2 regions of the Metabacillus sp. RB-C-LZQ-3-1 genome follow, and region 2 is predicted to be linked to the other one. Evidence: predicted binding sites of a transcription regulator. Region 2 holds the regulator's gene; the other holds the start of a gene.
The links. The regulator Rex, encoded in region 2, represses fermentation and respiration genes when NADH is low (regulators of the CRP and FNR family bind a similar motif). The targets are predictions, from matches to a motif close to TTGTGAAATATTTCACAA.

Region 1: the regulator Rex is predicted to act here: its motif matches at 10,683-10,700, upstream of AC4GZ8_RS14435 (L-lactate dehydrogenase).

The regions. Positions count from the first base shown of each region.
Region 1 covers NZ_JBZFLI010000008.1:89,314-110,363, reverse strand. Annotated here, with positions in the region: gene AC4GZ8_RS14485 (ABC transporter permease) at 1-300, shown strand, start outside; gene AC4GZ8_RS14480 (TetR/AcrR family transcriptional regulator) at 347-985, shown strand; gene ahpF (alkyl hydroperoxide reductase subunit F) at 1,069-2,598, opposite strand; gene ahpC (alkyl hydroperoxide reductase subunit C) at 2,611-3,174, opposite strand; gene AC4GZ8_RS14465 (hypothetical protein) at 3,593-4,531, shown strand; gene AC4GZ8_RS14460 (sugar diacid recognition domain-containing protein) at 4,791-5,909, shown strand; gene AC4GZ8_RS14455 (GntP family permease) at 6,035-7,303, shown strand; gene AC4GZ8_RS14450 (glycerate kinase) at 7,340-8,473, shown strand; gene AC4GZ8_RS14445 (PH domain-containing protein) at 8,540-9,967, opposite strand; gene AC4GZ8_RS14440 (PH domain-containing protein) at 9,951-10,481, opposite strand; gene AC4GZ8_RS14435 (L-lactate dehydrogenase) at 10,725-11,657, shown strand; gene AC4GZ8_RS14430 (bifunctional 2',3'-cyclic-nucleotide 2'-phosphodiesterase/3'-nucleotidase) at 11,916-15,422, opposite strand; gene AC4GZ8_RS14425 (bifunctional metallophosphatase/5'-nucleotidase) at 15,881-17,464, opposite strand; gene AC4GZ8_RS14420 (5'-nucleotidase C-terminal domain-containing protein) at 17,761-21,050, shown strand, end outside.
Region 2 covers NZ_JBZFLI010000038.1:953-12,332, reverse strand. Annotated here, with positions in the region: partial or broken gene groL (chaperonin GroEL) at 1-1,092, opposite strand, end outside; gene groES (co-chaperone GroES) at 1,147-1,431, opposite strand; gene AC4GZ8_RS25915 (CPBP family intramembrane glutamic endopeptidase) at 1,752-2,486, shown strand; gene AC4GZ8_RS25910 (YdiK family protein) at 2,483-2,686, shown strand; gene tatC (twin-arginine translocase subunit TatC) at 2,701-3,447, opposite strand; gene AC4GZ8_RS25900 (twin-arginine translocase TatA/TatE family subunit) at 3,466-3,663, opposite strand; gene AC4GZ8_RS25895 (redox-sensing transcriptional repressor Rex) at 3,688-4,332, opposite strand; gene moaC (cyclic pyranopterin monophosphate synthase MoaC) at 4,806-5,294, opposite strand; gene AC4GZ8_RS25885 (ABC-F family ATP-binding cassette domain-containing protein) at 5,556-7,490, shown strand; gene tsaD (tRNA (adenosine(37)-N6)-threonylcarbamoyltransferase complex transferase subunit TsaD) at 8,001-9,023, opposite strand; gene rimI (ribosomal protein S18-alanine N-acetyltransferase) at 9,020-9,472, opposite strand; gene tsaB (tRNA (adenosine(37)-N6)-threonylcarbamoyltransferase complex dimerization subunit type 1 TsaB) at 9,486-10,175, opposite strand; gene tsaE (tRNA (adenosine(37)-N6)-threonylcarbamoyltransferase complex ATPase subunit type 1 TsaE) at 10,144-10,629, opposite strand; gene thiL (thiamine-phosphate kinase) at 10,645-11,380, opposite strand, start outside.

The DNA of each region.
Region 1 (21,050 bases), on a different contig from region 2:
TTAGGGATTCTTCTATCATCGTTCGCATCGTCGGAATTTCAAATGGTTCAGTTTATTCCTGTAGCCGTAATACCACAGATTTTCTTTTCAGGAATTTTACCATTGGAAGGGATGGCCAATTGGCTGCAAGCCATCGCAAAGATCATGCCATTGTATTATGCAGCAGATGCTTTGAAGGGTGTTATGTACAAAGGCTTGGGATTTGCAGATATACGTGGAGACCTCTACGCCTTAGCTGCTTTTGCCATACTCTTTATCATATTGAATTTATTTGCTCTGAAAAAGTACCGTAAGCTATAATAGTGGGTAATGAAGGGGCGTGTGGTAAGTGTCTGAAAGTAAGTTGTTGGATGCATTAATTGCTCAAGCAAAATTATCGAAGAAGCAAACGGAAAAACAACAGAAAATTGTCGAAGCAGCCATCACTATTTTTGCTGAAAAAGGTTATGCCAATACATCTACTAGTGAAATCGCCAAAGCTGCTGGGGTCGCAGAAGGAACAATTTTTAGACATTATGGAACGAAAGATAATTTATTGCTTTCTGTTATTCTTCCTTTTTTTAAAGAATCTTTTCCTTTAATGGCAGAGGAAGTGTTTAACGAAATTATGTCTTCAAATGTTCATACATTTGAGGAATTTCTTAAAGCCTTTCTAAAAAACAGAATCAATTTCTTTTTAGAAAATAAGGAGATTGCTAAGGTTGTTATAAAGGAAATTTTATATAATGAAGAACTAAAAAGTAATTTATTGCCCCTTTTATCAGAGAACTTTATTACCCGTGTTAACAAGGCTTTGGAAATATTTAAAGAACGTGGTGAATTTGCAGATATACCTACAGACCGTATTGTAAAAATGGTGTTAACATTTATTGCGGGATTTTTAGCTTCCCGATTAGTATTATTAAATGATTATTCTATTACTGATGAAGAAATTGAAGATGCTGTTCGTTTTGTAATGGATGGTATTAGAAACAAAGAACAGTAAAGTAAAACTTCTGTTAAATAGATAGAATATATAAAGAAAGCCGCCTTACACAATGATGCAAGAGCGGCTTTCACTTATATAGATTAGTTTCTGATAAGATAGTCAAACGCACCTAAAGCTGCAGTAGCTCCAGATCCCATAGAAATGATGATTTGATTATACGCACTGTCAGTACAATCACCGGCAGCGAATAAACCAGGTACAGTTGTTGCACCATGCTTATCGACAATAATTTCACCCATACCGTTACGTTCAACGATTCCTTCTAACCAGTCAGTGTTTGGAACAAGGCCGATTTGTACAAATACACCTTGTAACTCAACATGATGTTCTTCACCTGTTTCACGGTCAATATACGTAATGCCGTTAACACTGTCTGTTCCTGTAATTTCTTTTGTTTGAACATTCTTTAGAACAGTTACGTTAGGAAGGCTGTATAAGCGTTTTTGGAGGACATCGTCAGCCTTTAGTTCTGGATTGAATTCAAGAACAGTAACATGCTTTACGATGCCTGCAAGGTCAATTGCTGCTTCGATACCAGAGTTTCCTCCACCAATAACGGCCACATCTCTGCCTTCAAATAAAGGACCATCACAGTGAGGGCAGTAAGCAACACCTTTGTTTTTGAACTCTTGTTCTCCAGGAACGCCAACATTACGCCAACGAGCACCTGTAGAAACAATCACACTTTTACTTTTTAGAACAGCGCCATTTTCAAGCTCAAGTTCAAAAAGGTCTCTCTTTTCGATCCCTTTAGCACGTTGTAAATTCATGACATCAATGCCGTATTCCTTTACATGCTCCTCAAGGCTTGCGACAAGCTTTGGCCCTTCAGTGCTTTTTACACTAATGAAGTTCTCAATGCTCATAGTGTCTAGAACCTGACCGCCAAAGCGCTCAGCAACGATACCAGTACGAATCCCTTTGCGTGCTGCATAAATCGCTGCACTCGCACCAGCAGGACCTCCACCTACGACTAGAACATCGTAAGGCTCTTTGTTCTCAAACTCTGATGCATCAGGAGCAGTACCGATTTTAGCAAGAATTTCTTCAAGTGTCATACGGCCACCGCTTAAGAATTCAGCATTTAAGTACACAGCTGGTACAGACATCACGTTCTTGTTTTCTACTTCTTCTTTAAAAGCAGCCCCGTCGATCATTGTGTGTGTGATATTAGGGTTTAAAACACTCATTATATTAAGAGCTTGTACAACGTCAGGGCAGTTGTGACAGCTTAGGCTTACATATGTTTCAAAGTGATGTTCACCGCTAATGCCTTTAATTTGATCAATCACACTTTGATCAACCTTTGGTGGTCTTCCACTAACTTGTAAAAGAGCTAAGACCAATGAAGTAAATTCGTGACCTAGCGGAATTCCAGCAAAGGTAACACCAGTATCTTCGCCAACACGATTTACGCTAAAGCTTGGTGTTCTTGGTAAATCTGCTTTCTCAACTGTAATTTTCGATGACATGGAAGCTAGCTCATTTACAAGCTCCAGCATATCAGTTGAGAGTTTATCACTACCAGCACTAACCTTTAGAACAATATCGCCTTCTAATAGCTGAAGGTATTGTTCTAACTGTGCTTTAATATCTGCATCAAGTACCATTTATGATTCTCCTTACAGCTTTCCAACAAGGTCAAGGCTTGGCTTAAGTGTTTCAGCGCCTTCTTCCCATTTCGCTGGGCAAACTTCACCCGGATTGTTGCGAACATATTGAGCTGCTTTAATTTTGTTAACTAGAATGCTTGCATCACGGCCAATACCACCTGCATTGATTTCTACAGTTTGGATAACACCATCTGGATCAATGATGAAAGTTCCACGATCAGCAAGACCTTCTTCTTCGTTTAACACTTCAAAGTTACGAGAGATCACTTGAGATGGATCACCGATCATTGCATATTTGATTTTACCGATTTTTTCTGAGCTGTCGTGCCAACCTTTATGTGTGAAATGAGTATCTGTAGAAACAGAATATACTTCAACACCAAGTGCTTTTAAGTTTTCATATTCGTTTTGTAAATCTTCAAGCTCAGTTGGGCATACGAAAGTGAAATCTGCTGGATAGAAGCAGAATACGCTCCATTGACCTTTTAAATCTTCGTTTGTTACATCGATGAATTCACCATCTTTGAATGCTTTTGCTGCGAAAGGTTTTACTTCAGTACCAATTAGAGACATGTTTCATCTTCCTCCTAGAATGTGATTTGAACAATTACAGACATTATCTATAATCGTTCTAATTTTATATAAATTATCAAATAGAATTTCCTTTTAGTCAAGTGAAACGATTAGATCTTTTAAATAAAAAATAATGTAAGCCCTTTAAATATAAACTTTACTTGAAGAAAAGGGGAATAGTTAGGCAAATTTTTAATAGTTGGGTTTATAACTTTTTCATATCTAAATGAGAATATACAGTGAAATCCATGGAACTAGTAATTACACAAATTTACCGACAATAAGGGTTTTCACCATAACTAGAATTCCCGGAATTGACAATCTTAAACAAAAAGTTTTCCAGTTCCTCTTTGTGGGTATCTGAAACCTTTTTTCGACTATTCCGTAGAAAAGGTAAATAGGAAACGGAGGAATCGTAATGTTTTTAGAAATAAATGCAAAGTTAGTTGAGATAAAAGGGGAAATACGTAAAAAGCAAAAGTATGAAGCGCAATTAAAGGATTTCCACAAAGAACTAGAAATAATTCAGGAAAGACTGACTGAGCTGCAGATTCTTTATAAGTCTGAAGAAAAAGATGTGAACCAACTTAAAAAAATGAGTTTAAAAAACGTAGTCGCTCTATTATCCGGAACGAAGGATGAAAAACTGTCAAAGGAAAAGCAGGAACTCATTGCTGCCGGGCATAGACTGGAGGAAACACAAAAAACGAAATCGGAAATAGAATCAGCCATACTTGAACTAAATCATAAGCTGCATACGCTCAACAATGCTGAATCTAGGTATTACCAACTTCTTTTTGAAAAAGAGAACATGATGAAAAAAAGTCGCTCACGACATGCAGATAAAATTTTTGACTTGAGTGAGAAAGAGGGGAATCTTAAAGCATATATTCAAGAGATGGAAGAAGCAATTGTTGCTGGAGTGCGTGTCAAAAGAGACCTCTTGGAAGCTGAAAATTCACTAAAAAAAGCAAATGATTGGGGAACATTTGATATGTTCGGCGGCGGAACAATTTCCAGCTTTGTAAAGCACCGGCATATTGATGAAGCTGAAGCTCACATCCATAGAGCTCAGACAAGTATGCGCTATTTTCAAAAGGAATTATTAGATGTTCAAGAAGAAGCACATCTCGAAGTCGATATCTCAGGGATGTTAAAGTTTGCTGATTTTTTCTTGGATGGTTTCTTTGTAGATATGATGGTTCAAAGTAAGATTAGTGAATCATTAGAACAAACTAAAAATCAGTACTCAAAAGTAAGTGAAATTCTATCAAATTTAACTGATCAATTTGAGGCAAAGAAGAACGAGTTGGATCACATTAAGAAAGAAAAGCAGGAGATGATAGAGGGGGCTTGAGAAGAAGCAATCTTATCTATGGGTATGGTTGCTTCTTTTTTATTGTTTATTTGTTGGAGAAGTTTATTGGAGTGGAAGTCAAGGGGTTCAAAGTGGGAGGAAGGGTGCAAAAGGATAAGAAAAAAGCTCTTCATAAGATAATCAACGATTTCGTTTCACGTGGAACATTTTTATCTAGCACCACAAACCTTTTATAAGAAATGAAATGGTGATTTTCAATTATAATAGAATTATTAATGTTGAAGGGCAGGAAAGTTGTATGCAATTTTTAACATATGAACTTGCACAGGAAATTGTTGAACGAACGATGAAAATATTAAATCACAATATAAATGTGATGAATAATAAAGGAATAATTATAGGATCTGGAGATAAAGAGAGAATTAATCAGCTCCACGACGGTGCTCTTCTTGTTCTGAATCAGGGAGAAAGCTATGAAATTGATAAATTAGCTGCTGCAGAAATGAAAGGGACTAAACCTGGAATAAACTTGCCTATCCAATTTAATAATCAAATTGTAGGTGTAATAGGGATCACTGGAGAACCGGAGAGCATTCGTAACTATGCTCAGCTTGTAAAAATGGCAGCAGAATTAGTTTTAGAGCAGTCACTATTACTAGAACGAGTACAGTGGAAGCAGAGGCTGCAAAGTGAAATTGTCAATCGACTTATTTCTGAGAAGGACTTCAATGAGGAATGGATAAAAGAGCGTGCTCAATTTCTGGGCATAGAGGTAGATCAGTCAAGAATAGCGATCGTATTGAAACAGTCAGATGATGCAGAATTCAGTAATCAAGAATTACTTCGTGCTGTACATTATGAGCTAGAAAAGAATGATCTAATGGGTATTACATTGAATAATGAAATTGTGATTCTTAAGGCCGCAGTTACAATCCGTGAAAATAGCGAATTGTTACTTTTGGTGAAGAGGTTGGAAAAGGCATCAGGAAATAAAGCTCTTATTGGAATTGGCAGTAGAACCGAAAGGATAAAAGGATTAACATCTTCATTCCTTCAAGCGCAAAAAGCGATTTTTGTGGGAAGTAAACTTCACCCTGAAAAAAGAATCTACAATTATGAAGAGTATCAGTTGGACATCTTATTATCCAAGTTAGCACAGGATGAGCAGGACAGAGAAAGTTTCGCATTTTATTATAAGTTGCTTGAAGAAGGTAAAAAGGGAGAGCTAGTGCAAACTCTGGAGGCATATATAAAAGAAAATGGAGAGTTAAATAAAGTTTCAGAAAAATTGTTTATTCATCGAAACACCTTAAGATATCGTCTTGAAAAAATATTTGAACTAACAGGAAGGGATCCAAGGAATATAAGGGACTTAGTGGAATTATATCTTGCAAAATTAATGCACGATATTACTTAATTGTGCATTTGCACAAAGCCCGGTGAAGTTTTACCCGTCGAATTTTGTTTCCTTTCACAATGCAACGGGTATAGCAAACGCTTACAATTAACTTATAGTAAAAACAGCATTGGGGAGGAATCAGCATGGATGTTTCAGTAAGCGCTTTAGGGGCTATTAGCGCTTTAGTTATTGCGATATTTTTAATCTTAAAAAAAGTGCCACCAGCGTATGGAATGGTTGCCGGAGCCTTAATTGGGGGGCTGATTGGTGGAGTTGATATTACAAATACAGTGAACTTAATGATGGAGGGTGCAAAAGGGATTATCCCAGCCGTTTTGAGAATAATGGCTGCAGGTATCCTAGCCGGTGTTTTAATTGAATCAGGAGCGGCTTCATCTATTGCCGAAACGATCGTTAAAAAGTTTGGTGAAGCACGGGCACTGCTAGCATTATCTGTTGCTACGATGATTTTGACAGCTGTTGGAGTTTTCGTCGATGTAGCCGTTATTACTGTTGCACCAATTGCGTTAGCTATTGCTAAACGTGCACAGTTTTCGAAGACAGCTATTTTACTAGCAATGATTGGCGGAGGAAAAGCCGGGAATATCATGTCACCAAATCCAAATGCGATTGCAGCATCTGATGCATTTGGCGTACCACTTACATCTATTATGATGGCAGGGGTTATCCCAGCTATTTTTGGAATTACAGTAACGTATTTTTTAGCAAAAAAGGTAGCAAAAAAAGGTTCAGCTGTTATGAGTCAAGATGTTGAAGTCTCAGATAACACAAAAACTCCTTTATTTATCACAGCTATGATTGCGCCACTTGTCGCAATTGTTTTACTAGCGTTACGACCATTATTTGATATAAATATTGATCCAATGGTTGCACTGCCTGTGGGAGGAATTATTGGCGCGATTGCAATGCAAAAGACAAGGAAGATTAATGATTATGCCGTTTCGGGTTTAAGTAAAATGTCTGGAGTTGCGATCATGCTATTAGGTACAGGGACATTGGCCGGAATTATTGCAAACTCTGAATTGAAGGATGTCATTATCAATGGGCTAAGCTCATCAGGACTGCCAGCATATTTATTGGCACCTGTATCAGGAATTTTTATGTCAGCAGCAACAGCTTCAACTACAGCTGGTACAGCGGTTGCAAGTAGTGTTTTCAGTGGCACAATCTTAAGTTTAGGTATCTCGGCATTAGCAGGAGCTGCAATGATTCATGCAGGGGCAACAGTACTTGATCATTTACCACATGGCAGCTTCTTCCATGCAACAGCTGGAAGTGTCAATATGGAAATTAAAGAGCGTTTGAAACTAATGCCATATGAATTTTTAGTAGGTTTAACACTTGCCGTTATTTCCACTCTCGTATTTGGAGTGTTTAAACTTTTTGGCTAGATATCATTAATTTTAATAGAGAGGAGATAGAAAAATATGAAAATAGTTATTGCCCCTGATTCTTTTAAAGAAAGCTTATCTGCAATGGAGGCAGCTCTTGCAATTGAACGAGGCTTTAAAGCCGTTTTTCCAGATGCTGCTTATCATATCATGCCAATGGCTGATGGTGGTGAAGGAACTGTTCAGTCATTGGTAGATGCTACAGACGGGTCAATTGAAGAGAGGGTTGTTACAGGTCCGCTTGGAAATCCGGTTAAAGCTTTCTTCGGATTGATGGGAGATGGAAAAACAGCTGTTATCGAAATGGCTGCTGCTTCCGGCTTACATTTAGTACCAATTGAGCAAAGAAATCCATTAGTAGCAACCACAAGAGGAACAGGAGAGTTAATCTTATCTGCACTTGATTTAGGTGTAGAGCATATTATCATTGGAATTGGAGGAAGTGCCACGAACGATGGAGGAGCAGGAATGATCCAAGCGTTAGGTGGAAGATTACTAGATGAAAACGGGAATGATATTGGAGCAGGCGGTGGTGCACTATCAGATATCGTTTCACTTGATTTGACCGAGCTTGACCAAAGGTTAAAGAGAGCAAAGATTGAAGTTGCTTGTGATGTTGATAATCCATTAACAGGACCAAGGGGGGCGTCAGCTATATTTGGCCCTCAAAAAGGTGCTACGCCTGAGATGATTCAAGTGCTTGATCAGAATCTCACTCACTTTGCTGATGTTGTCGAAGCATCACTTGGAAAATCTATTCAACATATAGAGGGGGCAGGTGCGGCAGGTGGTCTTGGAGCAAGCCTTGTAGCTTTTTTAAATGCTGAGCTAAAAAGAGGTATTCAGATTGTTCTTGATGCCGTGAATTTCGACGATGCGGTTAAGGGCGCAGACCTTGTTATTACTGGCGAAGGAAGAATTGATAGTCAAACGATTTACGGTAAAACGCCAATTGGTGTCGCAAAAGCAGCGAAAAAATATAGTGTGCCTGTAATTGGAATAGCAGGTTCTTTATCTAATGATAGTGATGTAGTATATGAGCACGGAATTGACGCTCTTTTCAGCATTGTACCAGGTGTAACAACACTTCCGGATGCATTTGAACATGCTGCAGCTTACATGGAAAGGACAGCAAGAAACATTGCATCCACTATGAAACTTGTGAAATAAATGATAGGAAGAAACCCAAAGGATGATAGGATCTTTTGGGTTTTCTTATAGACTTGAATCTACTATTCATCCTGATTGACCATGGTACCAATTGAAAAAGGTGCCTGCTTCTTCTTTGGAAAGTCCATATAGCCTGCTTTCATGCAATGGTTTTGCTCGATTGAAAAAAACAAGAGTCGCAACATTAAATTTTCGTTGTAACCAGGAGTGTTCAACAGTAATTTGTTGAATTCGGTCACGATGTGTAACGAATGTTTTATTAACAATGCCACCATTTCTAATTTGGACGGTGTCCCCATGATGAATATAGCTAGTGAACCAATAATCAAGTAATCGTGATACAACAGATAGGACGAACACAACTGCAGCTGCCCATAGCCATTCCCTTTTAAAAATTAACAATCCAACCGTCGCTAGAATCGTTAAATAGTAGGGACGAATAAGCTTGAGCCATAGAACTTTCGTTGGAAATCTTTCCATATGTTCTTTGATAACATATTGAGGTAACATCGTTTGCAGGATCTGGTAAGCCTGTTGTTTTGGCATAAAAGGATATAAAGAACTTGTTTCCTGTTCTTTTTCATCTTCAAATCCTCCTGCACTAATAAGCTTTACTTCAACTAAACCAAGTAACCGCTTTAAGATGGATTGTTTAACAATAACAGCCTGAACTCGGTGTTTAAGTATTGAGTAGCTAACAAAGTTGCCGATCCCTTTTTCTATATAGATTCTATCTTTATCATCGCTAATCACAAAGTTTCCATACTTTGTAAAGGTTTTGAATAACCCAAATAGGACGGATAGAATCATAGCAAAAAATAGAAGAATAATAAGCATACCTAAATGATTGAGTAAGTAATCGATCGTGTTTTTTGCTGTATCTTCAATGTGAAAAAGCTCTGCTAAATTGAAATAAATAGCAATTAATAAAGGAAAGAATGCCAAGAAACTAAGAGATGTAAAAGAAGCCTTTATTAAGTCCTTCTTATTTGATTGAAAATGAATGGTTCTTTCGACAATTGTTTCTGAATCATTGCCTTTTCTATTTTGCGTTTGCTCTAGATGAAGGAGAATATCTTCCTTTTCCTTATCTGTTATAACTGGAAACGTAAAGGTTGCGTGATCTCCGCTCGTGCCAGTTTCAAGGGTTAAGGATGTGAGTCCGAACCAGCGATGTATAAACGTTGTATTTGACTTTTGATTATGTATATTGCTAAAAGGTACTGTTCGTTGGGATTTTACAAATACTCCTTTGCGCTCAATGATTGCATACTGAGTGACCTCGTATTGGCAGTACCTCCACTTTAAGATTGTCCCAATCAGTGCAAAACAACAAACGATAATGAATAAGTACCGACCCCATATCACCCACGTAGACGTAGAAGTAGCGTTCAAAATAAATAAAATAAGAAAGAATCCTGTTGATCCTTTTATAAAAGATAGAAGTTCAACCGCTATCATCGCGGGATGATAACGTTTAGATGGATGCTGCATGTTCTTTTACTCCTTCAATGGTCTCTTTTTCTTTTATTTTTGCAAATGTAGCAATTTGTGCCTTTAATTGCTGTGCTTCTTCAGCTGGAATTGCTGGGATAACATGATTTGAAGTTGTTGTACCAATTTCAATGTTGTATAGCTTATATTGACGCATAATTGGGCCTTGTTCTGTACGGACATATTCCACTTTTTCCATAGGTATCAATGTGTGTTGTTGAGTCCACTTTCCGTGCTTTAGCTGAATAAACTCTTGATCAATTTCATAACGCCAGGTGTGTTGTAGATAAATAGAATGGATAAAAATGGAGTAAATAGCAGATAAAATAATAAAACCACCTAAAATGTAAAGTATAGGATCAACCCATCCATACCAATCAAATGTTTTTGCGCAAAATAACAAAATTGCGATGATAATAAGTGTGATGAAATGGCCGATCGTATTAGACAGCCTCCACACCTTGACGGCATCATGAGAAATCCTTCTAGTTGGTTCGTTTATTTTTATATACATGATCTTCACCTCTAGTACATATACGAAAGATACATCATAATGGTTTCATAATATATGGAAATTTCAGTCAAATCCAAGTAGTGTAAAATTGAAAAAATCCAGATATAGAAGAACCACAGTTTTGTGATGAATATCACATTCATAATAAAATATGGATGATAAAATGAGTTCATAAATAAAATAATCCAAATGGGAAATCACTTGTGAAAGACTTCACAAGTTAATAAATAGGAGGCATACAAGATGAGTATGACACTTGGAAATAAGGTCGTTTTAGTTGGAACTGGAGCAGTTGGATCAAGTTATGCCTATGCATTAATGAATCAGGGAATTAGTGATGAGATTGTACTCGTTGATCTAAATGAAAATAAAGCAAAAGGTGATGTGATGGACTTAGATCATGGGATTGTCTATGCACCTAATGCAATGAATATTAAGTTTGGCTCTTATGAGGAATGTAAAGATGCTGCACTTGTCGTGATTTGTGCAGGTGCTGCGCAAAAGCCAGGTGAAACAAGATTAGATTTAGTAAGTAAAAATGTAAAAATTTTTGAATCAATTGTTCATCAAATTATGGCATCTGGATTTAACGGTATCTTCTTGGTTGCGACCAATCCAGTTGATATTCTTGCATATGCTACATGGAAATTTTCTGGTCTTCCGAAAGAAAGGATAATCGGCTCTGGAACTATTCTCGATTCTGCAAGATTTCGCTATATATTAGGTGAAGAATTTGATACAGCTCCAACCAGTGTACACGGATATATTATCGGAGAGCATGGAGATTCACAATTACCGGTATGGAGTTCAGCAAATATCTCTGGTACACCAATTGCTCCAAAATTAACTGAGGAAAGAAAAGAAGAAATTGCTGTTCAGGTTCGGGATGCAGCCTATAAAATCATTGAATCTAAAGGTGCAACCTACTATGGGATTGCAATGGGGCTAGCGAGAATAACGAGGGCGATATTAAGAAATGAGAATGCTGTTTTACCTGTTGGCGCTTTGCTAGAAGGAGAAAACGGCCATCGGGATGTCTTTGTTGGTATCCCATCTGTTATTAATCGAGCTGGGATTAAAAAGGTTGTTGAACTAGAATTAACAGACAATGAAAAAGAAAAGTTTGCAAACTCTGTCAAAACGCTAAAGGATATTCAAGCCCAATTTTGGGCGTAATAAAGTAAAGGCCTGTCTCTACTGAAACAGGCCTTTACTATTCATTAGGAAACTATAAAATTTTGTACTTAGTTTTAGTGTCTAGCTCCAGGTGCCATCGGCGAAACACAGGACATGCAAGTGCAGTCAATGCGACAGGACGTCGCGTTATTGGCTGCCTCGAGGTCATAAGTCAAACAGGAATTGAAGGTAAAGAACACCTTCTATTCTAAATCGTCTTATTGCTCGAGGCTGTTCAAGGCGCTTGCGCTTTTGTTCTTAATTCACTCGTTTAATTCGTCCTTCAGACTGATAGTTAAATGGTGATGGTAAAGTTTTAACGTATTCAACCGTGGCATCAAGATCAACCGGACCTACTTCCATGTCAGTAGAAAGCTTACCAATACTTGTGCTAATGTTTCCATACATATAGTTATTTACTACAACAGAGTATTCTTTCGCTGGATCAATTTTGCTTCCATCTGGTAGGAAGATATCAACGACTTTTCCAGATTTTGTTGAATCATCGTATGTGTACGTGTATGAAAAGCCTGAAATATGATAATCAAGGCCTCTTGACGTAATCTGTTCATTTAGGATAACTTCTAAATCTGCACCACTTAGGTTTACTTTATTTAGAACATTTCCAAAAGGTTGAACGGCAAATAAATCACCAAAAGTAACGTCTCCAGCTTCAAGTGGAGCACGTACTCCGCCACCATTCATTAAGGCAAAATCTGAGTCCATGGCTGCTTTCATACCATCTGCAATTAGATTACCTAAAGGAAGGTCGCTGTTTTCTTTTGTAATTGTTGGGTAGCCTTTTTCAAGAGTTGACGTTAATTCTCCAACAACTTCAGCTTTGATTGGCTCTACTTTTTCAGAGTACTTTTTCATAATTTCTGCTACTTCTTGGTCTGGAGTGTATTTGTCTTGGTAAACAGTTTTAATTTCAGCTGTCTTACTAAAAATATCACCTGTAAATGGATCAATTTCTAATTCGACATCAGAAAAAGCAGATCCATATGAGTAGGCTTGTACAATTAATTTATTGTCTACTAATCTATTAACCTTTACATGATTATGAGCTGCGAAAATCACATCAACTTCATCATTGATTTGTTCTGCAATTCTGCTTGCATCAAATGAATCTGTGTAACCGGATTGAGCAGCTGGATTATGTGCTAAAACAACAATCGCTTCTATACCTTGATCTTTCAGCTCTTTTGTATATTTGTTAATTGCTTCAGCTTCATCTGTAATATGCAGTGTTTCGTTACCTTTTCTTACAATGATAGAAGGTGTTTCTTGTGTAACAACACCAATTACACCAATTTGTTGTCCGCCAGCTTCTAATACTGTATAAGGATCAGTAATTAAATTTCCATCTCTTGTGTCATAAGCATTCGCCGCAACAAGAGGGAAATTCATTCCGTCATAGCCTGGAGTACCGTTTGGATGATCTCCGCCATTCATCATTCTGTTTAATTCATCAATACCTTCATCAAACTCATGGTTTCCTAAAGTTCCAGCATCAAATCCAATCTCTTCTAGCACTTCAACCGTTGGCTCATCTTGAAAGAGAGCTGAAATGAGGGGACTGCCGCCGATCATATCACCAGCATGAACAAGTAGTGTGTTTGGGTTTGTTGCTTCTTCTTGTTTTAATGCAGCCGCTGTGTATTCAATTTGTCCAGCTTTAGAAGTACTTACATTTGTAACAGTATCTAACTGTCCGTGTAAATCATTTAATCCTAAAAGCTGGACTTTTACCCCGCGATTAAGGTCAAAGGTAAAGGTTCCAAAACCGTTAGCATCTGTTTTTCCAGTATAAGAGAATGGGCTTCCTTCTGTGATATACTGCTCTGCCTTTGGAGAGGTTTTGAATGTAACGTTCACATCACCTGAAATTGGGGCAATAGACCAGTTATTATCAGCAGTTGGTGTCACTTCTTTTATTTCGGAAATATAGTCCATTAGAATTTGACGATTCTCATCAGCTGAATCAACAACTAATTCACTACCTTTTAGGCCTGGGAAGTTTCCGCCTCCACCAGCACGATAGTTATTCGTTACAACAACAAATTCTTGCTCTGGATCGATTGGTTCACCGTTATATTCTAAGTTCACAACACGACTAGAATCAGGGTTAATAAGTGTTCCATTTTTATCATAGCGAGCAGGTTTTGTTACATCAATTTGGTATTCAACACCATCAATTACATCAAAGTTATAAACTGGGAATGATGGATCTAATAACTCCTGTTCAGTAGTTTTATTAGGATCAATTGTATTAAATTTACCTGCTGACATTTCAATCCACTCTTTTACAACAGAGCCTTTTACTTTTACTGCTTTTAAAGTATTGTCGTAAAGGTACAGGTCACCGGCGCTGCGGATCGTTAAATCACCTTTCTTTATTTCAGTATACTCTTCCACACCGTTTCGCCCTGCTTTAAAAGGTGCTCCAACTGATAAGACTGGAAGGTCCTTTAGTTCTGGTTTGTTTAATTCAATATAATTTTCTACGTACCATTTTTGGGCATTCGTTACAACTTGGATAGATGGGTCATCTTGAACTAACGCAAAGTAGCTATAAATATCATCTGTCGTTGTTCCAATAGGTGTATTTACATACTCTACTGTTTTTTCATGTACATCCTTTACCGCATTTACGATGTCCTGATCGGCTTCAACCTTTTCGGCTGACCTTGTAAAAGAATTAGAACTGGCAACGTCCCATTTTCCTTTTACTTTTTGAAGAGTAAGGTCGATAATTCCAAGAGAACCACCGCCATATCCTGCTTGAACAGCTGCAACCCCATTAATTGTTCCCTTATCATTATCAACTCCTGGCAGAGGTTGTCCATTAGCATCCTTGAAAAGTGCGTCTAAACTAGCAGCATCCTTAGCTGGGAATGTTTTGTGAGTGTGAGAAAAAGTAATCGCATCAATACCAGGCACTTTACTTAAAGCATATACAGTATCCTCAGTATTGTCCTCATTACTGCTGAAGCCTGAGTGAGCTAATGCAATAATAATATCTGCCCCTTCCTCTTGCATTTGAGGAACATATTTTTCAGCACTTTCAACAATATTTTTCGTGATTACCTTACCATCTAAATTTGCTTTATCCCATTCGTTAATTTGTGGTGGAACAAAACCGATATAACCGATTTTCATGACATTTGTTTTTCCAGATGCATCTGTCACTTTTTTGTTTACGATCTTATATGGGGTATATTTATTTACATCATTTGTAGGATCGTCATCATGATCATCTACATATACGTTTGCGTTTATAACTGGAAAGCTTGCATCATCATAGACTTCATCTAAATAGTCTAATCCATAGTTAAACTCATGATTTCCGAGTGTTGCCATGTCATAGTCCATAATGTTCATTGCTTCGATGGCTGGATGTATCTCCCCATCTTCAAGCGGGTCAATCTTTGCTTTGTAGGTACCTAATGGAGTTCCTTGAATGAGATCACCATTATCTACTAATACAGAGTTCTCTACTTCTGATCGAGCTTGCTGCACTAGGGTAGCTGTTTTTGCTAATCCGACTTTAGGGGCTTGATCATTCTTGTAATAATCAAAGCTTAGGAGATTAGTATGAATGTCTGTTGTTTCCATAATTCGGAGTTCAACTTGTGATTGAACCTTTGAGGTAGTTGGCTTTGCTGCATGAACAGCATTCGCCGCAAAAGGTGCTGATAACAGGCTAATTGCAAGTGTACTAGACAAAATTTTCAGACTGTTTCGTTTGCTTTGCAATTTCATTCGATCCATCCATCCTTTAGTTTTTTATGAGATTCGAAGTCTCCATTTTTAAATATAGCAGAATTATTTTTAAATAGAGTAGGTTACTAGAATAATGAATAAATTAGCCTACTTATCTTTTTTTAGATTAGTCAAAAAATTAGTTATTTTAGCTTATGTAAAATATACCCATAGGAGTTATATCATGATTGGAGTGAAAGTTATTTTGTTTTCATAGGTAAAAAAGCCAGTAAACAAACCATTTGTCTACTGGCTCTCTTTATACAATTAGAAAGCATAAAATGAATGGAGGATAGTATAAGAAAAACCAAGGCTATCAGCATTAGCTCCCTGCGACAAGCCTTAGTTTTTCTAATGATTTATCCACTTCTTAACGGGCAGTAAGCCCCAAGCCTTGAGCCTCTGAGTTTACAAAGAGAGTAGGTAGGGGATGAAGGAAACTCCCGCTGACGGAAGTTTCACTTTATCACTTTCCAATTATGGTTGACTTCAGCTTTTACGGTACCGTATTTGGTAAAGTAATTAGCTAGTATTTCTGTCATATCAAGTTGTATTTCTTTGATTACTTTTTTCCCTTTAAACATGTGATAGTTACCTCCACCTGTAGCACGATAGTTGTTCATTACCACGTGATAGGATTGGTCCATATGTAATGGTGAATCATCCTTCATGAGCCTGACAACCCTGCTGCCGATTGGTTTTGATACATCAATTGTATAGGAAATGCCCTCCCACATGTCATAATTATAGTGCTGAGGCTTTGGTTCTATAAATTGCGGATTAACATCAATTTGCCCATGATCATTTACTATAAAGTAGGTAGCTGTTTTCTCTAAGGCTTCTTTGATATCCTGGCCAGATAGTTCAATGACCGTTAATGTGTTGGGGTAAATATAATTTGAAACAATTTCCCTCATGGTGACAGTTGATGAAAATCCCAGTGCTTGATTATGAAATAAAGCTGTATTGGAAATGTCCACATTTGCGATGTCCATTTGAACACGGTTGACAAATTCAATAAAGGGATGCTCTTGCACGCGTACTTGAAAAGGATCTTGTATCAGCATATCCCCCTGAATTTGCCCAATGGATTGGTCTAGCCAATACTGAGTTGCCTCTTCAAAAGGTTTGTTCATTTGCATGACTTGATCATCAGGTTCATAGGATTCGATCGAAATAAGTGAAGGCCTTTTAGATAAGCATGTCCATCCATCATTTGATGTAAAAGTATATTGTAAATCAACACGGCCTATAAATTTCCCGTTACTGCCAGGTTGAATAATTGTGACACCATTTACCTGATCAGATATGAGACGGTGTTGGTGACCGGTTAGTAAAATATCGATTCCTTCAATTTCCATACAAATTTGATATGCCTGATTCTCCCCGGTTAAGGCTTCGGTTGGTTTTCCTGTTTCTATATCTTTCTCAAATCCTCCGTGGTATGACACGATGAAAAGATCAGGGCTCTCGTGTTCTTTAATATAAGAAATCCATTTTCTTGCACTCTCGATACTTTCTTCAAATTCCAAGCCTTTGATATGCTCGGGTTTCTCCCAATTTGGAATATAGTGTGTGGTTAGTCCTAAGATGGCAACTTTGAAACCATGATTCAGTGTTTTTATATGATAAGGTGTTCCGAAATAAGGTTCTTTCGTTTCTGTGTGAAGGATATTCGCAGAAAGAAACGGAAAATTCGCTTCTGATACCGCTCTTTTTAAAATAGGTAGTCCATAGTTAAATTCGTGGTTACCAATTATAGCGGCATCATAGTTTAGCATATTGAATGTTTGAATCATTGGATTAGGAAGATGCTGCATTTGACGTACATAATGATAGGTTAACGGAGTTCCTTGAATGCAGTCTCCATTATCGATAAGAATTGTATTTTCTTCGTTTTCTTGAATTTGTTTTATATATGTTGCAATTTTGGCTAGACCAGAAGGTTCATATTCATTTGTGCCATATGAAATAGGGAAGATGTGACCATGCAAGTCACTCGTTTCTAAAATTGTCATAGATATGGTTTTTTGCTCTTCCATGAAATTTCCCCCTTGTAAGTAGTAAGGCGTAAAAAAGCTGACTTAATAGGGATACTATACCATTAAGTCAGCAAATGCTAATGGTTTTGTAAGAAAGTAAAAAATAAGAGCTCCTGAAATGTAGAAGAACCTTTCACAATTATCGATGAAATTTTCTGCTGTTAGACATGTTTAGAGTAAATTTACGCCAGTATGAGCAAAAAGAACAAATGTTTACATTTAATTAACGTTCAGTTAATAAATTTTCGATAAAGTTAGTTTGTATGCTTTCTAAAAATGTCTAAAGGAGGAGAATCATGAAGCAAGCGATCTTAAAAAAGCTGTTTTCAATGGCTCTTATTATTTCAATTATTATTCCATCACTATTAACTAGCTTTGCTCCACTTGCAAATGCAGCAAGTAGTGTATTGTCGGTTAGTGATGCCCTGGCAGAGCCGCATGGAACGGTCGTAACGATGGAGGGATATATTGTTTCAGGTTTTAATGGACAATATGCGGTTAAAGTAGCTGATCGTCTAGATGATTCAAATGGGATTATTGTGAAGTTAGAAACGGATCAACGTGCTGAATTTAGTCCGGTTAATAATCCTGATGCACTTAACAAGAAGATTACTGTAACAGGTGAAAGAGATGTCTATTCTGGAATGGAATCAATCGAATATGTAAGTTCTATAGCATTCTCTGAGCCAACTACAGGTGACGATGGTGCAAAACCGCAGCCTGAGTCCGGAACAATAGCTGAGGCTCGTTCAAAGGTTGGGCAAACTGTTACTGTAGAAGGAATTGTAACAGCTGATAATGCAGCAATCGGCGGTGGAAGATTATCTACATACATTCAAGATGAAACAGCAGGTATTAATGTCTTTGCTTTTGATGGATCAAGTTTTCCAGAACTAAAAGAAGGACAGTTAGTAAAAATTACAGGTGAAATTGAAGTATATCGAGGTCTTACTGAAATCGTACCAACAGCTGAAGGAATTGAAATTGTTACTGAAGGAAATGAACTGCCTAATCCAAAGCAAACTAGTTTAGCAGATTTAAATAATACTGATAAAGCTGAGGCTTTAGAAGGACAGCTAGTACAACTAGAAGGTTATGTCCAAAGCGTTCCAAGCAGCCCTGCTGGCGGCGGTTTTAATGTTAGTATCATTGATCAAGAGTTTAATAGTACAACATTACGTGTTATGGAAAATACAAATGCAATTAGTGCTATAGAAGAAGGAAAATGGTATAGCTTTACAGCAATTGCTAGTCAATATGATTCCTATCAATTGATACCGCGTAAAGCATCAGATATTGCCCAGTTAGCAGAACAACCAGAGGCACCGACATCAGCTGGTGAATATACATCAACTGTTGCAAGTGTTGTGGATGGTGATACGATCCATTTATCAACACCAGTACTTGGTACAACAAAAGTTCGTTATGTCAATATTGATACACCTGAGACATATCATGCCGTAAACAATGCAGAGGACGAAAGTCAAAAATACCATGGTGAACAAGCAAAGCAATACTTAAGTGAGCTTTTACAACCAGGTGATGAAGTGATTGTAAAAGTAGGGGAAGAAGCGACAGATGACTATGGGCGCCTGTTAGCGCAAATTATTCATAAAGAGTCAGGTGTGAATACAAATTTAAAAATGGTTGAAGAGGGCTATGCTTCTACTTATTTTATTTGGCCTGTTGGTGACCTGGTTGAATATGAACAATACCAAGCAGCTGTGAAAGATGCCATCCAACAAGAAAAAGGAATTTGGAATCCGGAAAATCCGCTTGCTGAGCTTCCTTTTGAATTTCGCGCAAGAGAACAAGGTAAAGGATTATTGCGATATGTTGGAAACTATGAAACCAAAACCTATGTATCACCAGAAAACTTTAACGAAGTCCCAGTTGAAGCTCGTATTTTCTTTAGCAGTGCTGAAGAAGCTGAACAAAACGGATATAGCTCTGTAGAAAATCCATCTGATCATTTATTACTGCAATTGTTAAGTATGAATGATTTGCATGGGAAAATCGACCAAACATATGAGTTGAATGAAGGTACATTAGGCCGTATGGATTATGTGTCAGCGTATTTAAAAGAACGTGAACAAGAAAATCCTAATACCCTCATGGTTCACGCAGGTGACATTATTGGAGGAAGTTCACCAGTTTCAGCATTATTCCAAGATGAACCAACTGTTGAAATTATGGAAGCTATCGGCTTTGATGTTGGAGTTGTTGGAAACCATGAGTTTGATGAAGGTATTACAGAGTTAAAGCGCGTCTTAGACGGGGGAGATCATCCTAATGGCACAGAGAACTATGATGGCCAAAACTTTCCGCTTTTATGTGCAAACTGTGAATATAAAGATACGGGTGAGCCTGTACTAGATTCCTATTTTATTAAGGAAGTAGAAGGAGTAAAGGTCGGATTTGTTGGAGCTATCACACCAACAACAGCAGGAAAGGTTATTCCTGAAGGGATTGAAAATATCCGTTTCACAGATTACACTGCTGGTGTCAATAAAGCAGTAGCTGAGTTGAAAGAACAAGGCGTTAAATCAATCGTTGTGTTAGGTCACCTAACAGCAACACAAAATGGTGATTCTATTACTGGTGAAGCAGCAACTCTAGCAAATGGTGTTGATGATGAGGTTGATATTATCCTAGCGGGAGATAATCACCAAATTGTGAATGGCTATGTTGATGAAAAACTGATTGTTCAAGCATGGGAGTATGGAAAGGCTTTTGCGGATATTGATGTAGAAATCGACCGTACGACAGGAGATATTGTAAAAGAAACAGCTGAGGTTGTTTATGTTGATCAAAACAAAATTGATCCAGACCCAGTTGTCGCAGAGATTCTAGCAAAGTATGAAAATAAAGTAGCAGATCTCTTAAATGAAGTTGTTGGAGAGGCAGCTGTAGAAATGAAGGGTGGCTATGCAACCTTTGGCACAATTGGAGATAATGCGCTTGGTAATTTAATTGCAGATGGGATGCTTTATGCAATGGATTCAGACTTTGCCTTAATGAATGGCGGCGGAATTCGTGATTCTTTAAACCAAGGTCCGATTACCTGGAACGAATTATTTAACATTCAGCCATTCGGAAATACGTTAGTAAAGGTTGAGGTAACTGGTGCTGAGCTTAAGGATATCTTGAATACCCAATTCAGCTCATATGGTCCTGATGTGAGTGTTGGTGGATTCAAGTATACTTGGAATCGATCTTTAGGTGATTTTGGACAAGTAGTCGATCTATTTCATTTAGACGGTACGAAAATTGATCCAAATGAAACATTCACTGTAACAGTAAACAACTATATGTACCCTCATAGCAGTGATAAATATCGTTTATTTGAATTAGGGGAAAACCCGGTTCAAGGCCCAGAAGACTTACAAGCTACAATTGATTTTATTAGAAGCTTTGACGGACCTATTTCCTATGAAGCGGAAGGTCGGATTAGTGAGGTAACAGGAAGTAATAATCCAGACGAAGGATCCGATCCGGATGAAGGCACTGATCCAAATGACAATAACAATTCCGAAAAAGCAGCGAAAAAAGGCAACACATATACAATTTCAGATGATGTACTAAA
Region 2 (11,380 bases):
TTGTAATTTTTCTTTATCGAACTCAGAAGTTGTTTCTTCTAATTGCGCACGGATTTGACTTACGCGGCCTGCGATTTGATCAGCTTGGCCAGCACCTTCAACGATTGTTGTGTTTTCTTTTGTTACAACAATTTTAGAAGCGCGTCCTAATTGATCAATTGTTGCAGATTTAAGATCTAATCCTAATTCTTCAGTGATAACTTCACCGCCAGTTAGAATAGCAATATCTTCTAACATTGCTTTACGACGATCACCGAAACCAGGAGCTTTAACAGCAACAGCATTGAATGTTCCGCGAAGCTTGTTCACTACTAGAGTTGCTAATGCTTCACCTTCTACATCCTCAGCAATTAATAATAGTGGCTTGCCTTGTTGAACAACTTGCTCCAATACTGGTAAGATTTCTTGAATGTTTGTAATCTTTTTGTCTGTGATTAAGACATATGGGTTTTCAAGAACTGCTTCCATTTTGTCAGAATCAGTTACCATGTATGGAGATGCATAACCACGGTCAAATTGCATACCTTCTACTACCTCTAATTCAGTAGAGAAGCCTTTAGATTCTTCAATTGTGATAACACCGTCGTTACCAACACGTTCCATTGCTTCAGCGATTAATTGACCTACTTCTTCATCAGCAGCAGAAATCGCAGCAACTTGTGCAATTGATTCTTTTCCTTCGATTGGTTTAGAAATAGCTTGTAGCTCTTCTAATGCAACAGCAACAGCTTTTTCAATTCCTTTACGAACAACCATTGGGTTTGCTCCAGCAGTTACGTTCTTTAATCCTTCACGGATCATTGCTTGAGCTAATACAGTTGCAGTTGTAGTACCGTCACCAGCTACATCGTTTGTTTTGCTAGCAACCTCTGCCACAAGCTTAGCACCCATGTTTTCGAAAGCATCTTCTAATTCGATTTCTTTCGCAATTGTTACACCATCATTAGTGATTAAAGGAGAACCGAATTTCTTTTCTAATACAACGTTACGTCCTTTAGGTCCTAATGTTACTTTTACAGCATCTGCTAAAGCATCAACACCACGAAGCATCGCGCGGCGAGCTTCTTCGCTAAATTTAATATCTTTTGCCATGTTTACAAGACCTCCTCAAATTTTTAAATAAAATCTATTATGTGTGCTGTACGATTAACCGATTACAGCTAAAATGTCGTTTTCACGTAAAATTAAGTATTCAGTACCTTCGTATTTCACTTCAGTACCCGCATATTTTGAGAAGATAATACGATCGCCTTCCGCTACTTCAAGAGCCACTTTCTCTCCGCTATCTAGTACACGGCCTGTACCAACAGCAACTACTTTACCTTCTTGTGGCTTCTCTTTCGCACTATCAGGAAGAACGATACCACTAGCAGTTTTTTCTTCTGATTCAACTAACTCGATAATAACGCGATCACCTAATGGCTTTAACAAGTGAAACAACCTCCTCAAATTCTTTGAATAAATGATTATTTTTTCCTTTTTATTAGCACTCACTACCTTTGAGTGCTAACACAATTATTATAATATATAAGTTCTCTTTTAATTTCAAGTATGAAGTTTAAAATTTTTATAAGAACTTTTCTTCTTTTCTATCATTTAATAAAGTCACCCTGTAAACGATATCAAAAAATGATTCTTCACCAATTTGTCTCATTCTTGAGAGGTATCATACATAGGATGACATATAGGTATGTTACAATAAGATCTGATATCTTATTAAACGGCTAACGTGCTTTACTAAGGAGGTTTACATGAAAAAGCATTATTGGTTTATCATCATTACATATATGATTCTCCAATTATCAGGGTATGCGGGGATAAAGTTGTTTAGCTTATTGAATATTGGTGGAACTGATGTAGAAAGATTTGCTTATTGGACCATCTTTAGCTTTACACTTTCATTTTTAATTATTCTATATTTTTTAAGACATGAACGTCATGCAGAAAGTCGCTTTCGCGGCGAACCTGCCTCTATAGGAGCATCCATTGGTTGGGCTATTATCGGGTTTTTCTTAGCCATTTTTGTACAAGGTCTTGCTGCAAATATTGAGGTCAATGTATTTGGTGTAGATCCCGGTTCTGAAAATACCCAGAGAATTGTAAACTTGATTGAGCTTTTTCCTTTGGTCATGCTTGTGACTTCCATAATAGGCCCAATACTCGAAGAAATTATATTCCGAAAAATCCTTTTTGGCGTATTATATACAAGAACAAATTTTTTCATTGCGGCATTGATCAGTTCTCTCATTTTTTCTCTCCTGCATGGTGAACCACAGCATGTATTGTTGTATGGAGCAATGGGCTTTACCTTTGCTTTTCTATATGTTAAAACAAAACGTATTCTCGTTCCCATCTTCGCACATGTTTCAATGAACACAATGGTTGTGATCATTCAAACTGTTTTTCGAGAGGATATTGAAAGAATCATGCAGCAAATGGAACAATTAGAACAGATGCAAGTAATTATTGGGGGCTTTTTAAAATGAGAACAAACCCTATTTCCATGGCTATTTTTTATTTGATCATGGGGTTACTTTTTATCTATTTAGCGATTAACAGTGCAAGAGATGGTATTTTTACCTTTCCAACAATTTTATTGATGCTGATTGCAACATTCGATATTGGAGTAGCCATTAGAATGTTTATTTTATCTAGAAAAATCAAAAAGATGAACATAAAAAAATGAGACTATGAACAGTCTCATTTTTTGTTTTCTTCTTCAAATCTCAATTTTTGTGACTTCCGATATGTTGCTCTTGAAACCCAAATACTAATTTCATATAAAATAAATAGAGGTATAGATACCATTAAGTGTGAAGCTAATTCAGGCGGTGTAATAAGTGCTGCGATCACTAACAGTACAAAATAAGCATATTTTCGTACTTTTGATAAAAACATCGGTGTGACGATTCCTAATCTTGTTAAAAACATAATTACAACTGGTAACTGAAAGAGCAACCCAAACGGAAGAGTTAGTTGGATTAAAAAAGAAAAGTATTCATTGATTCCAATTACTTGGTTTACATCCAATTTATTTGATATTCTTTCCATAAAATCTATGACAAATGGAAAAAGAATAAAGTATGAGAAGGCCACGCCTAATAAAAACAGGAAAACTGAAATTGGTATGTAGCTTAAGGTTACTTTTCTTTCTTTTTCATATAAGCCAGGGCTTACAAAAGACCAAAGCTGATATAAAATGATTGGCGAAGTTATAACAAACGCAATAATAAATGCAAATTTCATGTAGACCATTAATGGGTCTGTAAGATTAAATGCATTTAATGTTAATGCCTTTGCTTCGTCGGTATGCTGTAAATATATAATGATCGGTCCTGAAAGCAGAAAACCAGCAATAACAGCTAAGAAAAAGAAAACGACAACAATGACGAGTCGTTTTCTCAGCTCTGTTATATGTTCAATGACCGACATTTCATCTTGTCTCATATCGGGTTTCATCCTATCTTACTTGACTTCTTCCTTATTCTTTTGCTTAGCATCTTGATCATCGTCATCATCATCCGCTAAACCTTTCGTAGCATTTTTAAACTCTCGTAATGTATTACCTGCTGCTTTTCCTAGCTGTGGCAACTTCTTTGGTCCAAAAATAAGTAGCGCAACAAAAACGATTAATAAAAGGCTTCCGATTCCTACTGATGGCATTGAATCCATCTCCTTTGTCTATTATTATTTTTCATCATTTGGATAATGCTTTAAAAAGTAAACAAGTGATTGAAGTTCGACTGCTAAATCAATATGATGAATCCTTATTTCATCAGGAACATTGATTCGCGCGGGTGTAAAATTAAGAATTCCTTTAATTCCCTTTGCGACTAAGCGATCGGTAATTGATTGTGCAACCGCTGCTGGTACTGTTAAAATAGCGACTGTCACATCATCAGGAAGCTGTTTCTCAAGATCATCTAAATGAAAAACAGGAACTCCACCAATTTCTGTCCCCACCTTATCTTGTGCGACATCAAATGCTAAGGAAATAACAGTATTGTTGTTCTTCGTAAAATTATAATGTAAAAAAGCAGTACCTAAGTTCCCTACTCCTATTAAACAAACCTTTGTTGTTTCATCTTGATCTAACGTTTTTCTAAAAAAGGATAACAAATAATTTACATTATAACCATACCCTTTCTTTCCTAACGCCCCAAAATATGAGAAATCTCTTCGAATCGTAGCAGAATCTACCTTTACAGCATCGCTTAGCTCAGCTGATGATACACGCTGCTTTCCTGATGAATGTAAATTTTTTAAAAAACGGTAATATAATGGCAACCTCTTTGCTGTTGCCTGCGGTATTTTCGTTTGGTCTATATTCAATCTGATCCCTCACATTCACACAAACACTTAAGAAAAGCGCAAGCGCCTTGGTCATCGCCGTACAAACTGGAGGAGCATCGACTAAAGATTTAGGAAACACGGTAAGCGAAGCGAACCGATGTTGACTTATCGTAGGGAGATGATCTGAAGTTTGATAGACGATAGGCGCTGGAGCTAGACACCTATACTAAGTACAAAATTTTATACTTTCTTATCTGTTAAGAAAAGCGCAAGCGCCTTGATCAGCCCCGACAGGCATAAGATGATTTGGAATAGAAGTCGTTCTTTGCCTTCAATTTTCAAATTGACTTATGCCCTCGAGGCAGTTAAAATCGCGGCGTCCGGTCACGGTAACTGCACTCGCACGTCCTGTGCTTCGGGTCTAGGCATTGAGCTAGCCATCCAACTAAAGTACAAAACATATAAATTTTGTTACTTTGACAATAACAGCTACTCCTTTTTCACGCTTGTTGTCATCTTTCTTTTCTTAAAAAATCACCACTTTTGCCACCTGTTTTTTCAACTAAATAGGTTTCCCCTATGACCATACCTTTATTAACAGCTTTACACATGTCATAAACAGTAAGTGCTGTAATGCTTGCAGCGGTTAACGCTTCCATTTCAACACCTGTACTTCCTTTCGTTTTTACAGTTACTGAAATACATAAAGTATAAGAAGGATCCTTAACTTCCCATTCAAATTCAATATTTACACCTTTAATTGAAATTGGGTGACACATCGGAATAACGTTTGATGTTTGTTTTGCCGCCATAATGCCAGCTACCTGAGCAACGGATAGAACATCACCTTTACCAATCTCATGATGAATGACTTGCTTATAAACTTCTTCGGTAACAGTTATGCTAGTTCTAGCTTGAGCTGTTCTAACTGTTTCTTCCTTAGCAGAAATATCAACCATCTTTGCTCTGCCTTGTTCATTGAAATGAGTAAACTCTGACATATACAAATCCCCTTATACTTAGACTATACACTATTTTTTTGCTTCTGTCTGTCTTGTAATTGTGACAATTAGAGAATGATTTTTGACTTTTGTTCCTTCTATTTCCTATGAGGTACTTTTACCTCAAGTTCTCACTACCTTTTGTCACTTATCATCCAAATGAAGAGCTTTTCCTCAGATTCCTTCATTTAGAAATCTATCATTGTTGCTTATAAGTGCCTTATTAAGCTACACTTAAATCATTAGTAGAGGTGAAAAACAATGATATTGTTACAAATAAATCAACTTAGTAAATACTTTGGTGCTGATCCTATTTTATCGAATATTAAGCTAGAAGTACAAACTAGAGATAAAATTGCTCTCGTTGGCCGCAATGGAGCTGGTAAATCAACACTTTTAAAAATAATTTCTGGAGCGATGTCCTATGATTCCGGTGAAATCATTAAACCTAAGGATGTATCAATCGGTTACTTAGCACAAGATACCGGCCTGGAATCACAATTATCCATATGGGATGAGATGAATTTAGTTTTTAAGCATCTTAAATTAATGGAAGAAGAAATGCGGAATCTTGAACAACGCATGTCGACTGTTGATCCCAGTGGTGAAGCTCAAAAGTTTGAACAACTTTTAAAAGAATATGATACATTACAAGTGAAATTTAAAGAGGAAGGCGGTTATCAGTACGAAGCAGATATACGTTCCGTTCTACATGGATTAGGTTTTAGCAGCTTTAATCCGGAAACAAAAATATCCTCTTTAAGTGGCGGCCAAAAAACACGCTTAGCCTTGGGTAAATTGTTATTAACAAAACCAGATCTCTTAATTTTGGATGAGCCTACAAACCATCTTGACATAGAAACATTAACCTGGTTAGAACAATATCTGCAAAATTATCCAGGGGCTATATTGATTGTTTCACATGACAGATATTTTCTGGATAAAATTGTAACACAGGTTTATGAAATCAGCAGAAATACGAGTACTAAATACATTGGAAATTATAGTAATTATTTAACCCAAAAAGCTGAAAACTATGAAAAAGAATTAAAAAGCTTTGAAAGACAACAAGAGGAAGTTGCTAAACTTAAAGACTTTATTCAGAAAAACTTAGCTAGAGCCTCCACGACAAAACTTGCACAAAGCAGAAGAAAAAAGTTAGAAAAAATGGAGTTAATGACTAAACCCCTTGGAGATGAAAAGTCTGCAAGCTTTCAATTTGATATTGATAGACAAAGTGGAAATGATGTGTTAAAAGCAACAAATATCTCTGTTTCATATGATAAACAAAACCCTATCATATCAAATATCTCGTTTTCCATTTCTCGAGGAGATTCAATCGCACTTGTTGGTCCAAATGGAATTGGGAAATCAACTTTATTAAAGTCCATTGTTCAAAAGCTTGATGCCTTAACAGGTACGTTTTCATTAGGGTCCCATGTACAAATTGGTTATTATGATCAGCAGCAAGCTGATTTAACGTCAAATAAGCGAGTTTTGGACGAGCTTTGGGATGAATATCCACAGAAAACAGAAAAGGAAATTCGCACCGTGCTTGGAAACTTCCTATTTTCAGGTGATGATGTACTTAAGCCTGTTTCAACTTTAAGCGGTGGAGAAAAAGCAAGGCTAGCCCTATCTAAGCTGATGTTGCAAAAAGCCAATTTCCTCATTCTTGACGAACCGACGAACCATCTAGATTTAGATAGTAAGGAAATTTTGGAGAATGCTTTAATTGATTTTCCAGGTACCATCCTTTTTGTTTCTCACGACCGTTATTTTATAAATCGTATTGCCACAAAAGTATTTGAGCTATCAAGTCATAACATAACTGAATACTTAGGTGACTATGATTATTTTATAACAAAGAAGGAAGAAAAATTAGAGCTTGAGCGACTGGAAGTAGAAGAGAAAAAGAACGTTTCGCAAAATACCAGTCATTCTGCATCAGAAGGAAAACTAAACTACCAGCAGGAAAAAGAACTCAAAAAGCTTGAACGACAAAAACAACGAAGAATTGAAGAAATTGAACAAAGCATTAGTAAGCTCGAAGAAAAAATTGAAGAGAATGAAGCTTTACTTTGCGATCCAACCGTTTATCAGGACCATGAGCAAGTACAAAAAATTAACACAGAAAATGAACAACTGAATTCAGAATTAGAGCAACTAATGACTGAATGGGAACAGCTCCACTAAAACAGCGAACTTGTCTTCGCTGTTTTTCTTATTCACTGGAATATATTTCGACAAATTTCATAGAGTCTCAGATAAGTTAAAAATTTGTTATGCACAATCCACTCTTTTATCCACATGTTGAATCCTTTATTTTCAACATATCAACAGACTTATACACATTATCCACAAATTTATGTTTATTTATCCAAGTTATACACATAGGATTTTTTACTGATTTGACAGCATTTTCACTCCTTTTACACAATTCTACAAAAAATCGTTAACATCCTGTGGATAACCATCCTTTTTAAGGATATTTACAGAACATGACTAAAATTGATGTGGAGAAATATGATTTTGTCGAAAAAAGCAGAACGAAAGTGCAAGCGCCTTGGTCATCCTCGGGCAAATATAGAATAGAAGGTGTTTTTAGTCTTCAATTCTATATTTGCATATGACCTCGAGGGGCTAGAAGCTGAAGGTTTAGCCTAAAAAAACAGAACCTGATCAGGTTCTGTTTCATTTTCAAATTTAATAAGAGTTAAGCTCTAAGCCGGGATTAGCATTAAGCGCTAAATCACTTCTAACTCCTTTTTCAAAAAGAATACTTCCTGCTGCGGCAATCATTGCCGCATTATCAGTACATAAGGATAATGGTGGAATAATTAACTCTACACCTTCTCTATTTAAAAATTCCTTTTCCAATGCTGTCCTTAAGCCTTTATTCGCTGCTACTCCACCTGCTAATAGTAATTGCTTTACCTTATACTTATCCACAGCTTGTGCAGTTTTAGTTACCAATACATCAACAACACTTGCTTGAAAGCTTGCTGCTACGTCTTTTGGATCAAGTTCAATCCCTTTTTGCTTAGCATTGTGTAGTGTATTGATAACAGCTGATTTTAGACCACTGAAGCTAAAATCAAAGGATCCTTCACCAAGCCATGCTCTAGGTAGATCAATATTTGCCTGACCCTCATGGGCTAAACGATCAATATGAGGACCTCCTGGATATGGAAGCCCAATTGTTCTTGCTACCTTATCATAAGCCTCACCAGCAGCATCATCCAAAGTTTCCCCAATTACCTCGAAACTTCCATGCTCCTTCATATAAACCAATTCAGTATGACCGCCAGATACGACTAGAGCAAGTAAAGGAAATCTTAATTCTTGGACCAGACGATTTGCATAAATATGCCCTGCAATATGATGTACACCTATTAATGGAATAGAATGTGAGAAAGCTAAAGCCTTTGCTGCATTTATTCCTGTTAATAGTGCTCCTACTAAACCGGGTCCTTCTGTTACTGCAATAGCTGAAATATCATCAAATGAAAGTTCAGCTTGATTCATCGCTTCCTCAAATACAACTGTTAATTGCTCAACATGATGCCTTGAGGCAATCTCTGGAACAACTCCACCAAATCGCTTGTGACTCTCAATCTGAGATGCTACAACATTTGCTACAATTTCTCGGCCATTCTTCACAATGGCTGCAGCTGTTTCATCACAGCTAGTTTCAATTCCTAATATATATTGATCAGTTTGACTCATACTAAATTCACCCACATTACTAAAGCATCTTCTTGATTATCCGTATAATAATTTTTTCTTATGCCGCCAGGTTCAAACCCTGCTTTTTTGTATAAAGATTGGGCAATATGATTTGATACTCTTACCTCTAATGACAATCTTTTTGCTTTCATTTCCCTACTTAATTGAATAGCAAATCTCAGTAGGGCTTCACCTATTTTTCGTCCTCGATAATCAGGATGAACGGCAATATTGGTGATCTGGGCATCGTCCATAATGACCCATAGCCCACAGTAGCCAATAACTTGTTCCTCAAGTTCTACGACTACATATTTTGCAAATAAATTTTGCTCTAATTCATAATATAAGGACTCTTTTGTCCAAGGTGCAGAAAAGGATAGACATTCAATTTGGTATACTTCGTCAATGTCCTCTTTTCTCATTTTCCTAATTGTGAATTGATTTTCCACTATAGCCACCATCTTACTTTTGTTGCTCCAGCCACTTGGCTTCAGCTTCAGCTAGTCTGATATAATTCGGAACAAGATGATGAACATCTGTTGCTTCTTTAGTTAAACCAATAAGTCCTAACTCGCTCGGTCTTGGATTATGTAATGCCACATTTGCTATTGCGGCTTTATCTCCAAGCATTTCTATTATCGTGTCTTGGTGGATATGAATATCATTTCCTAAAAATAAAATACGATTATCCCTCTTTAATAAATTACTCACCCAATCAGTTAAAAGTAAATTTTGGTCATTCTCAACTGTGGTTAATTCATTATTAACGTATTGATATAAGCCTGTATAGACTTGTCCTCGTCTTGCATCAAAAATCGGTGAAATAAGTCCGTCAAAATACCGGCCATTTGCAGCTAAAATTTCTAAACTAGATACTCCTACAATAGGAACCTGAAGAGCCCATGCCATTGTCTTTGCAATCGAAACTCCTATACGAACACCAGTATATGAACCCGGTCCTGTTGCAACAACTACTTTCTCTATATCCTTCGGTGTTAGATCACAATCATGTAAGAGACGTTCAATAGCAGGCATTGCCCGAACTGAATGATTCTTCTTTAAATTCGTTATATATTCTCCAATAACAGCCTTTTCTTCAACAATGGCAATTCCAAGCACATTATTCGTTGTGTCTATTGCTAATGCTTTCATCATTTAACTCCTTACATAGTTCAACATAATGAGGCCCTTTAGGTGTCATAATAATTTTCCTAGTCGTATCATCCACATAAAGAATCTTTATATCCAATCGTTCATCTGGAAGTTGATCTTCAATTAAATGAGCCCATTCCACTACAGTTATCCCATTTCCATGAAAATACTCATCAAAACCAAGGTCTTCATCAGCATCTTCAACACGGTACACATCCATATGATACAAGGGCAATCTGCCATCTTTATATTCTTTTATAATCGTAAATGTAGGGCTATTCACATTTCTGCTTATTCCAAGACCTTTCGCAAGTCCTTTAGTAAAAGTTGTTTTGCCAGCACCCAAATCCCCTTCAAGTGTAATGACATCTCTTTCTTTTAGTTTCTTTGATAAGAATATTGCAATCGCTGTTGTATCTTCAGTACTTTTTGTTATAAATTCATATTGTTCCACTTTTCCTCACCTAACTTATTTTTTAAAGTGGTTATACCCTAGTTTATCAAGTTTTATATAGCCTTGATTCTTTGTATTTAATAATACTCCTTTATGATTAGATTGAACTGTCCCTATTTTTGTCACTTGTACGCCTATATCATCACAAGCATGTTTCAATTTCTCCCATGACTCTTGTGAAGTCGTCCCAACTAGCTCGAAATCTTCTCCACCATATAGAACCCAGCTTTGGATATTATAGCTTGATTGTAATGATAAGAGTTCACCGCTTATAGGAAGGGCCTGTTCATCTATTGTAATCCCAACATCACTTGCCTCAGCAATCTCATTTAATTCACTTGCAAGTCCATCACTTACATCGTTTAATGATGCTCTGTTTAATCTCCCCGCAATCCTTCCAACTTTCACTTGAGGAGTTGGCATTTTATGCTTTTGGATTAAATATGTTTTTAATGATTGAGTATGTACAGTAGCTTCGCCTAATAAAATAGCTAAACCTGCAGCAGAATCACCGATTGTTCCCGTTACAAAGACGATATCATCTTTCTTTGCTTTACTTCTTAGTGTGCTTCGCCCCTGCTCCACTTCTCCAATTACTGTAACAGTAATCACGAGTTTATCTGTGGTAGAAACTGTATCGCCACCTAATAGATCCATTTTATATTCTCCTGATAACTGTCTCATTCCCTCATAAATTCCTAAAAGTTCATTTTCATGCCAATTAGGAGGAACAGCTAATGAAACCAAATAA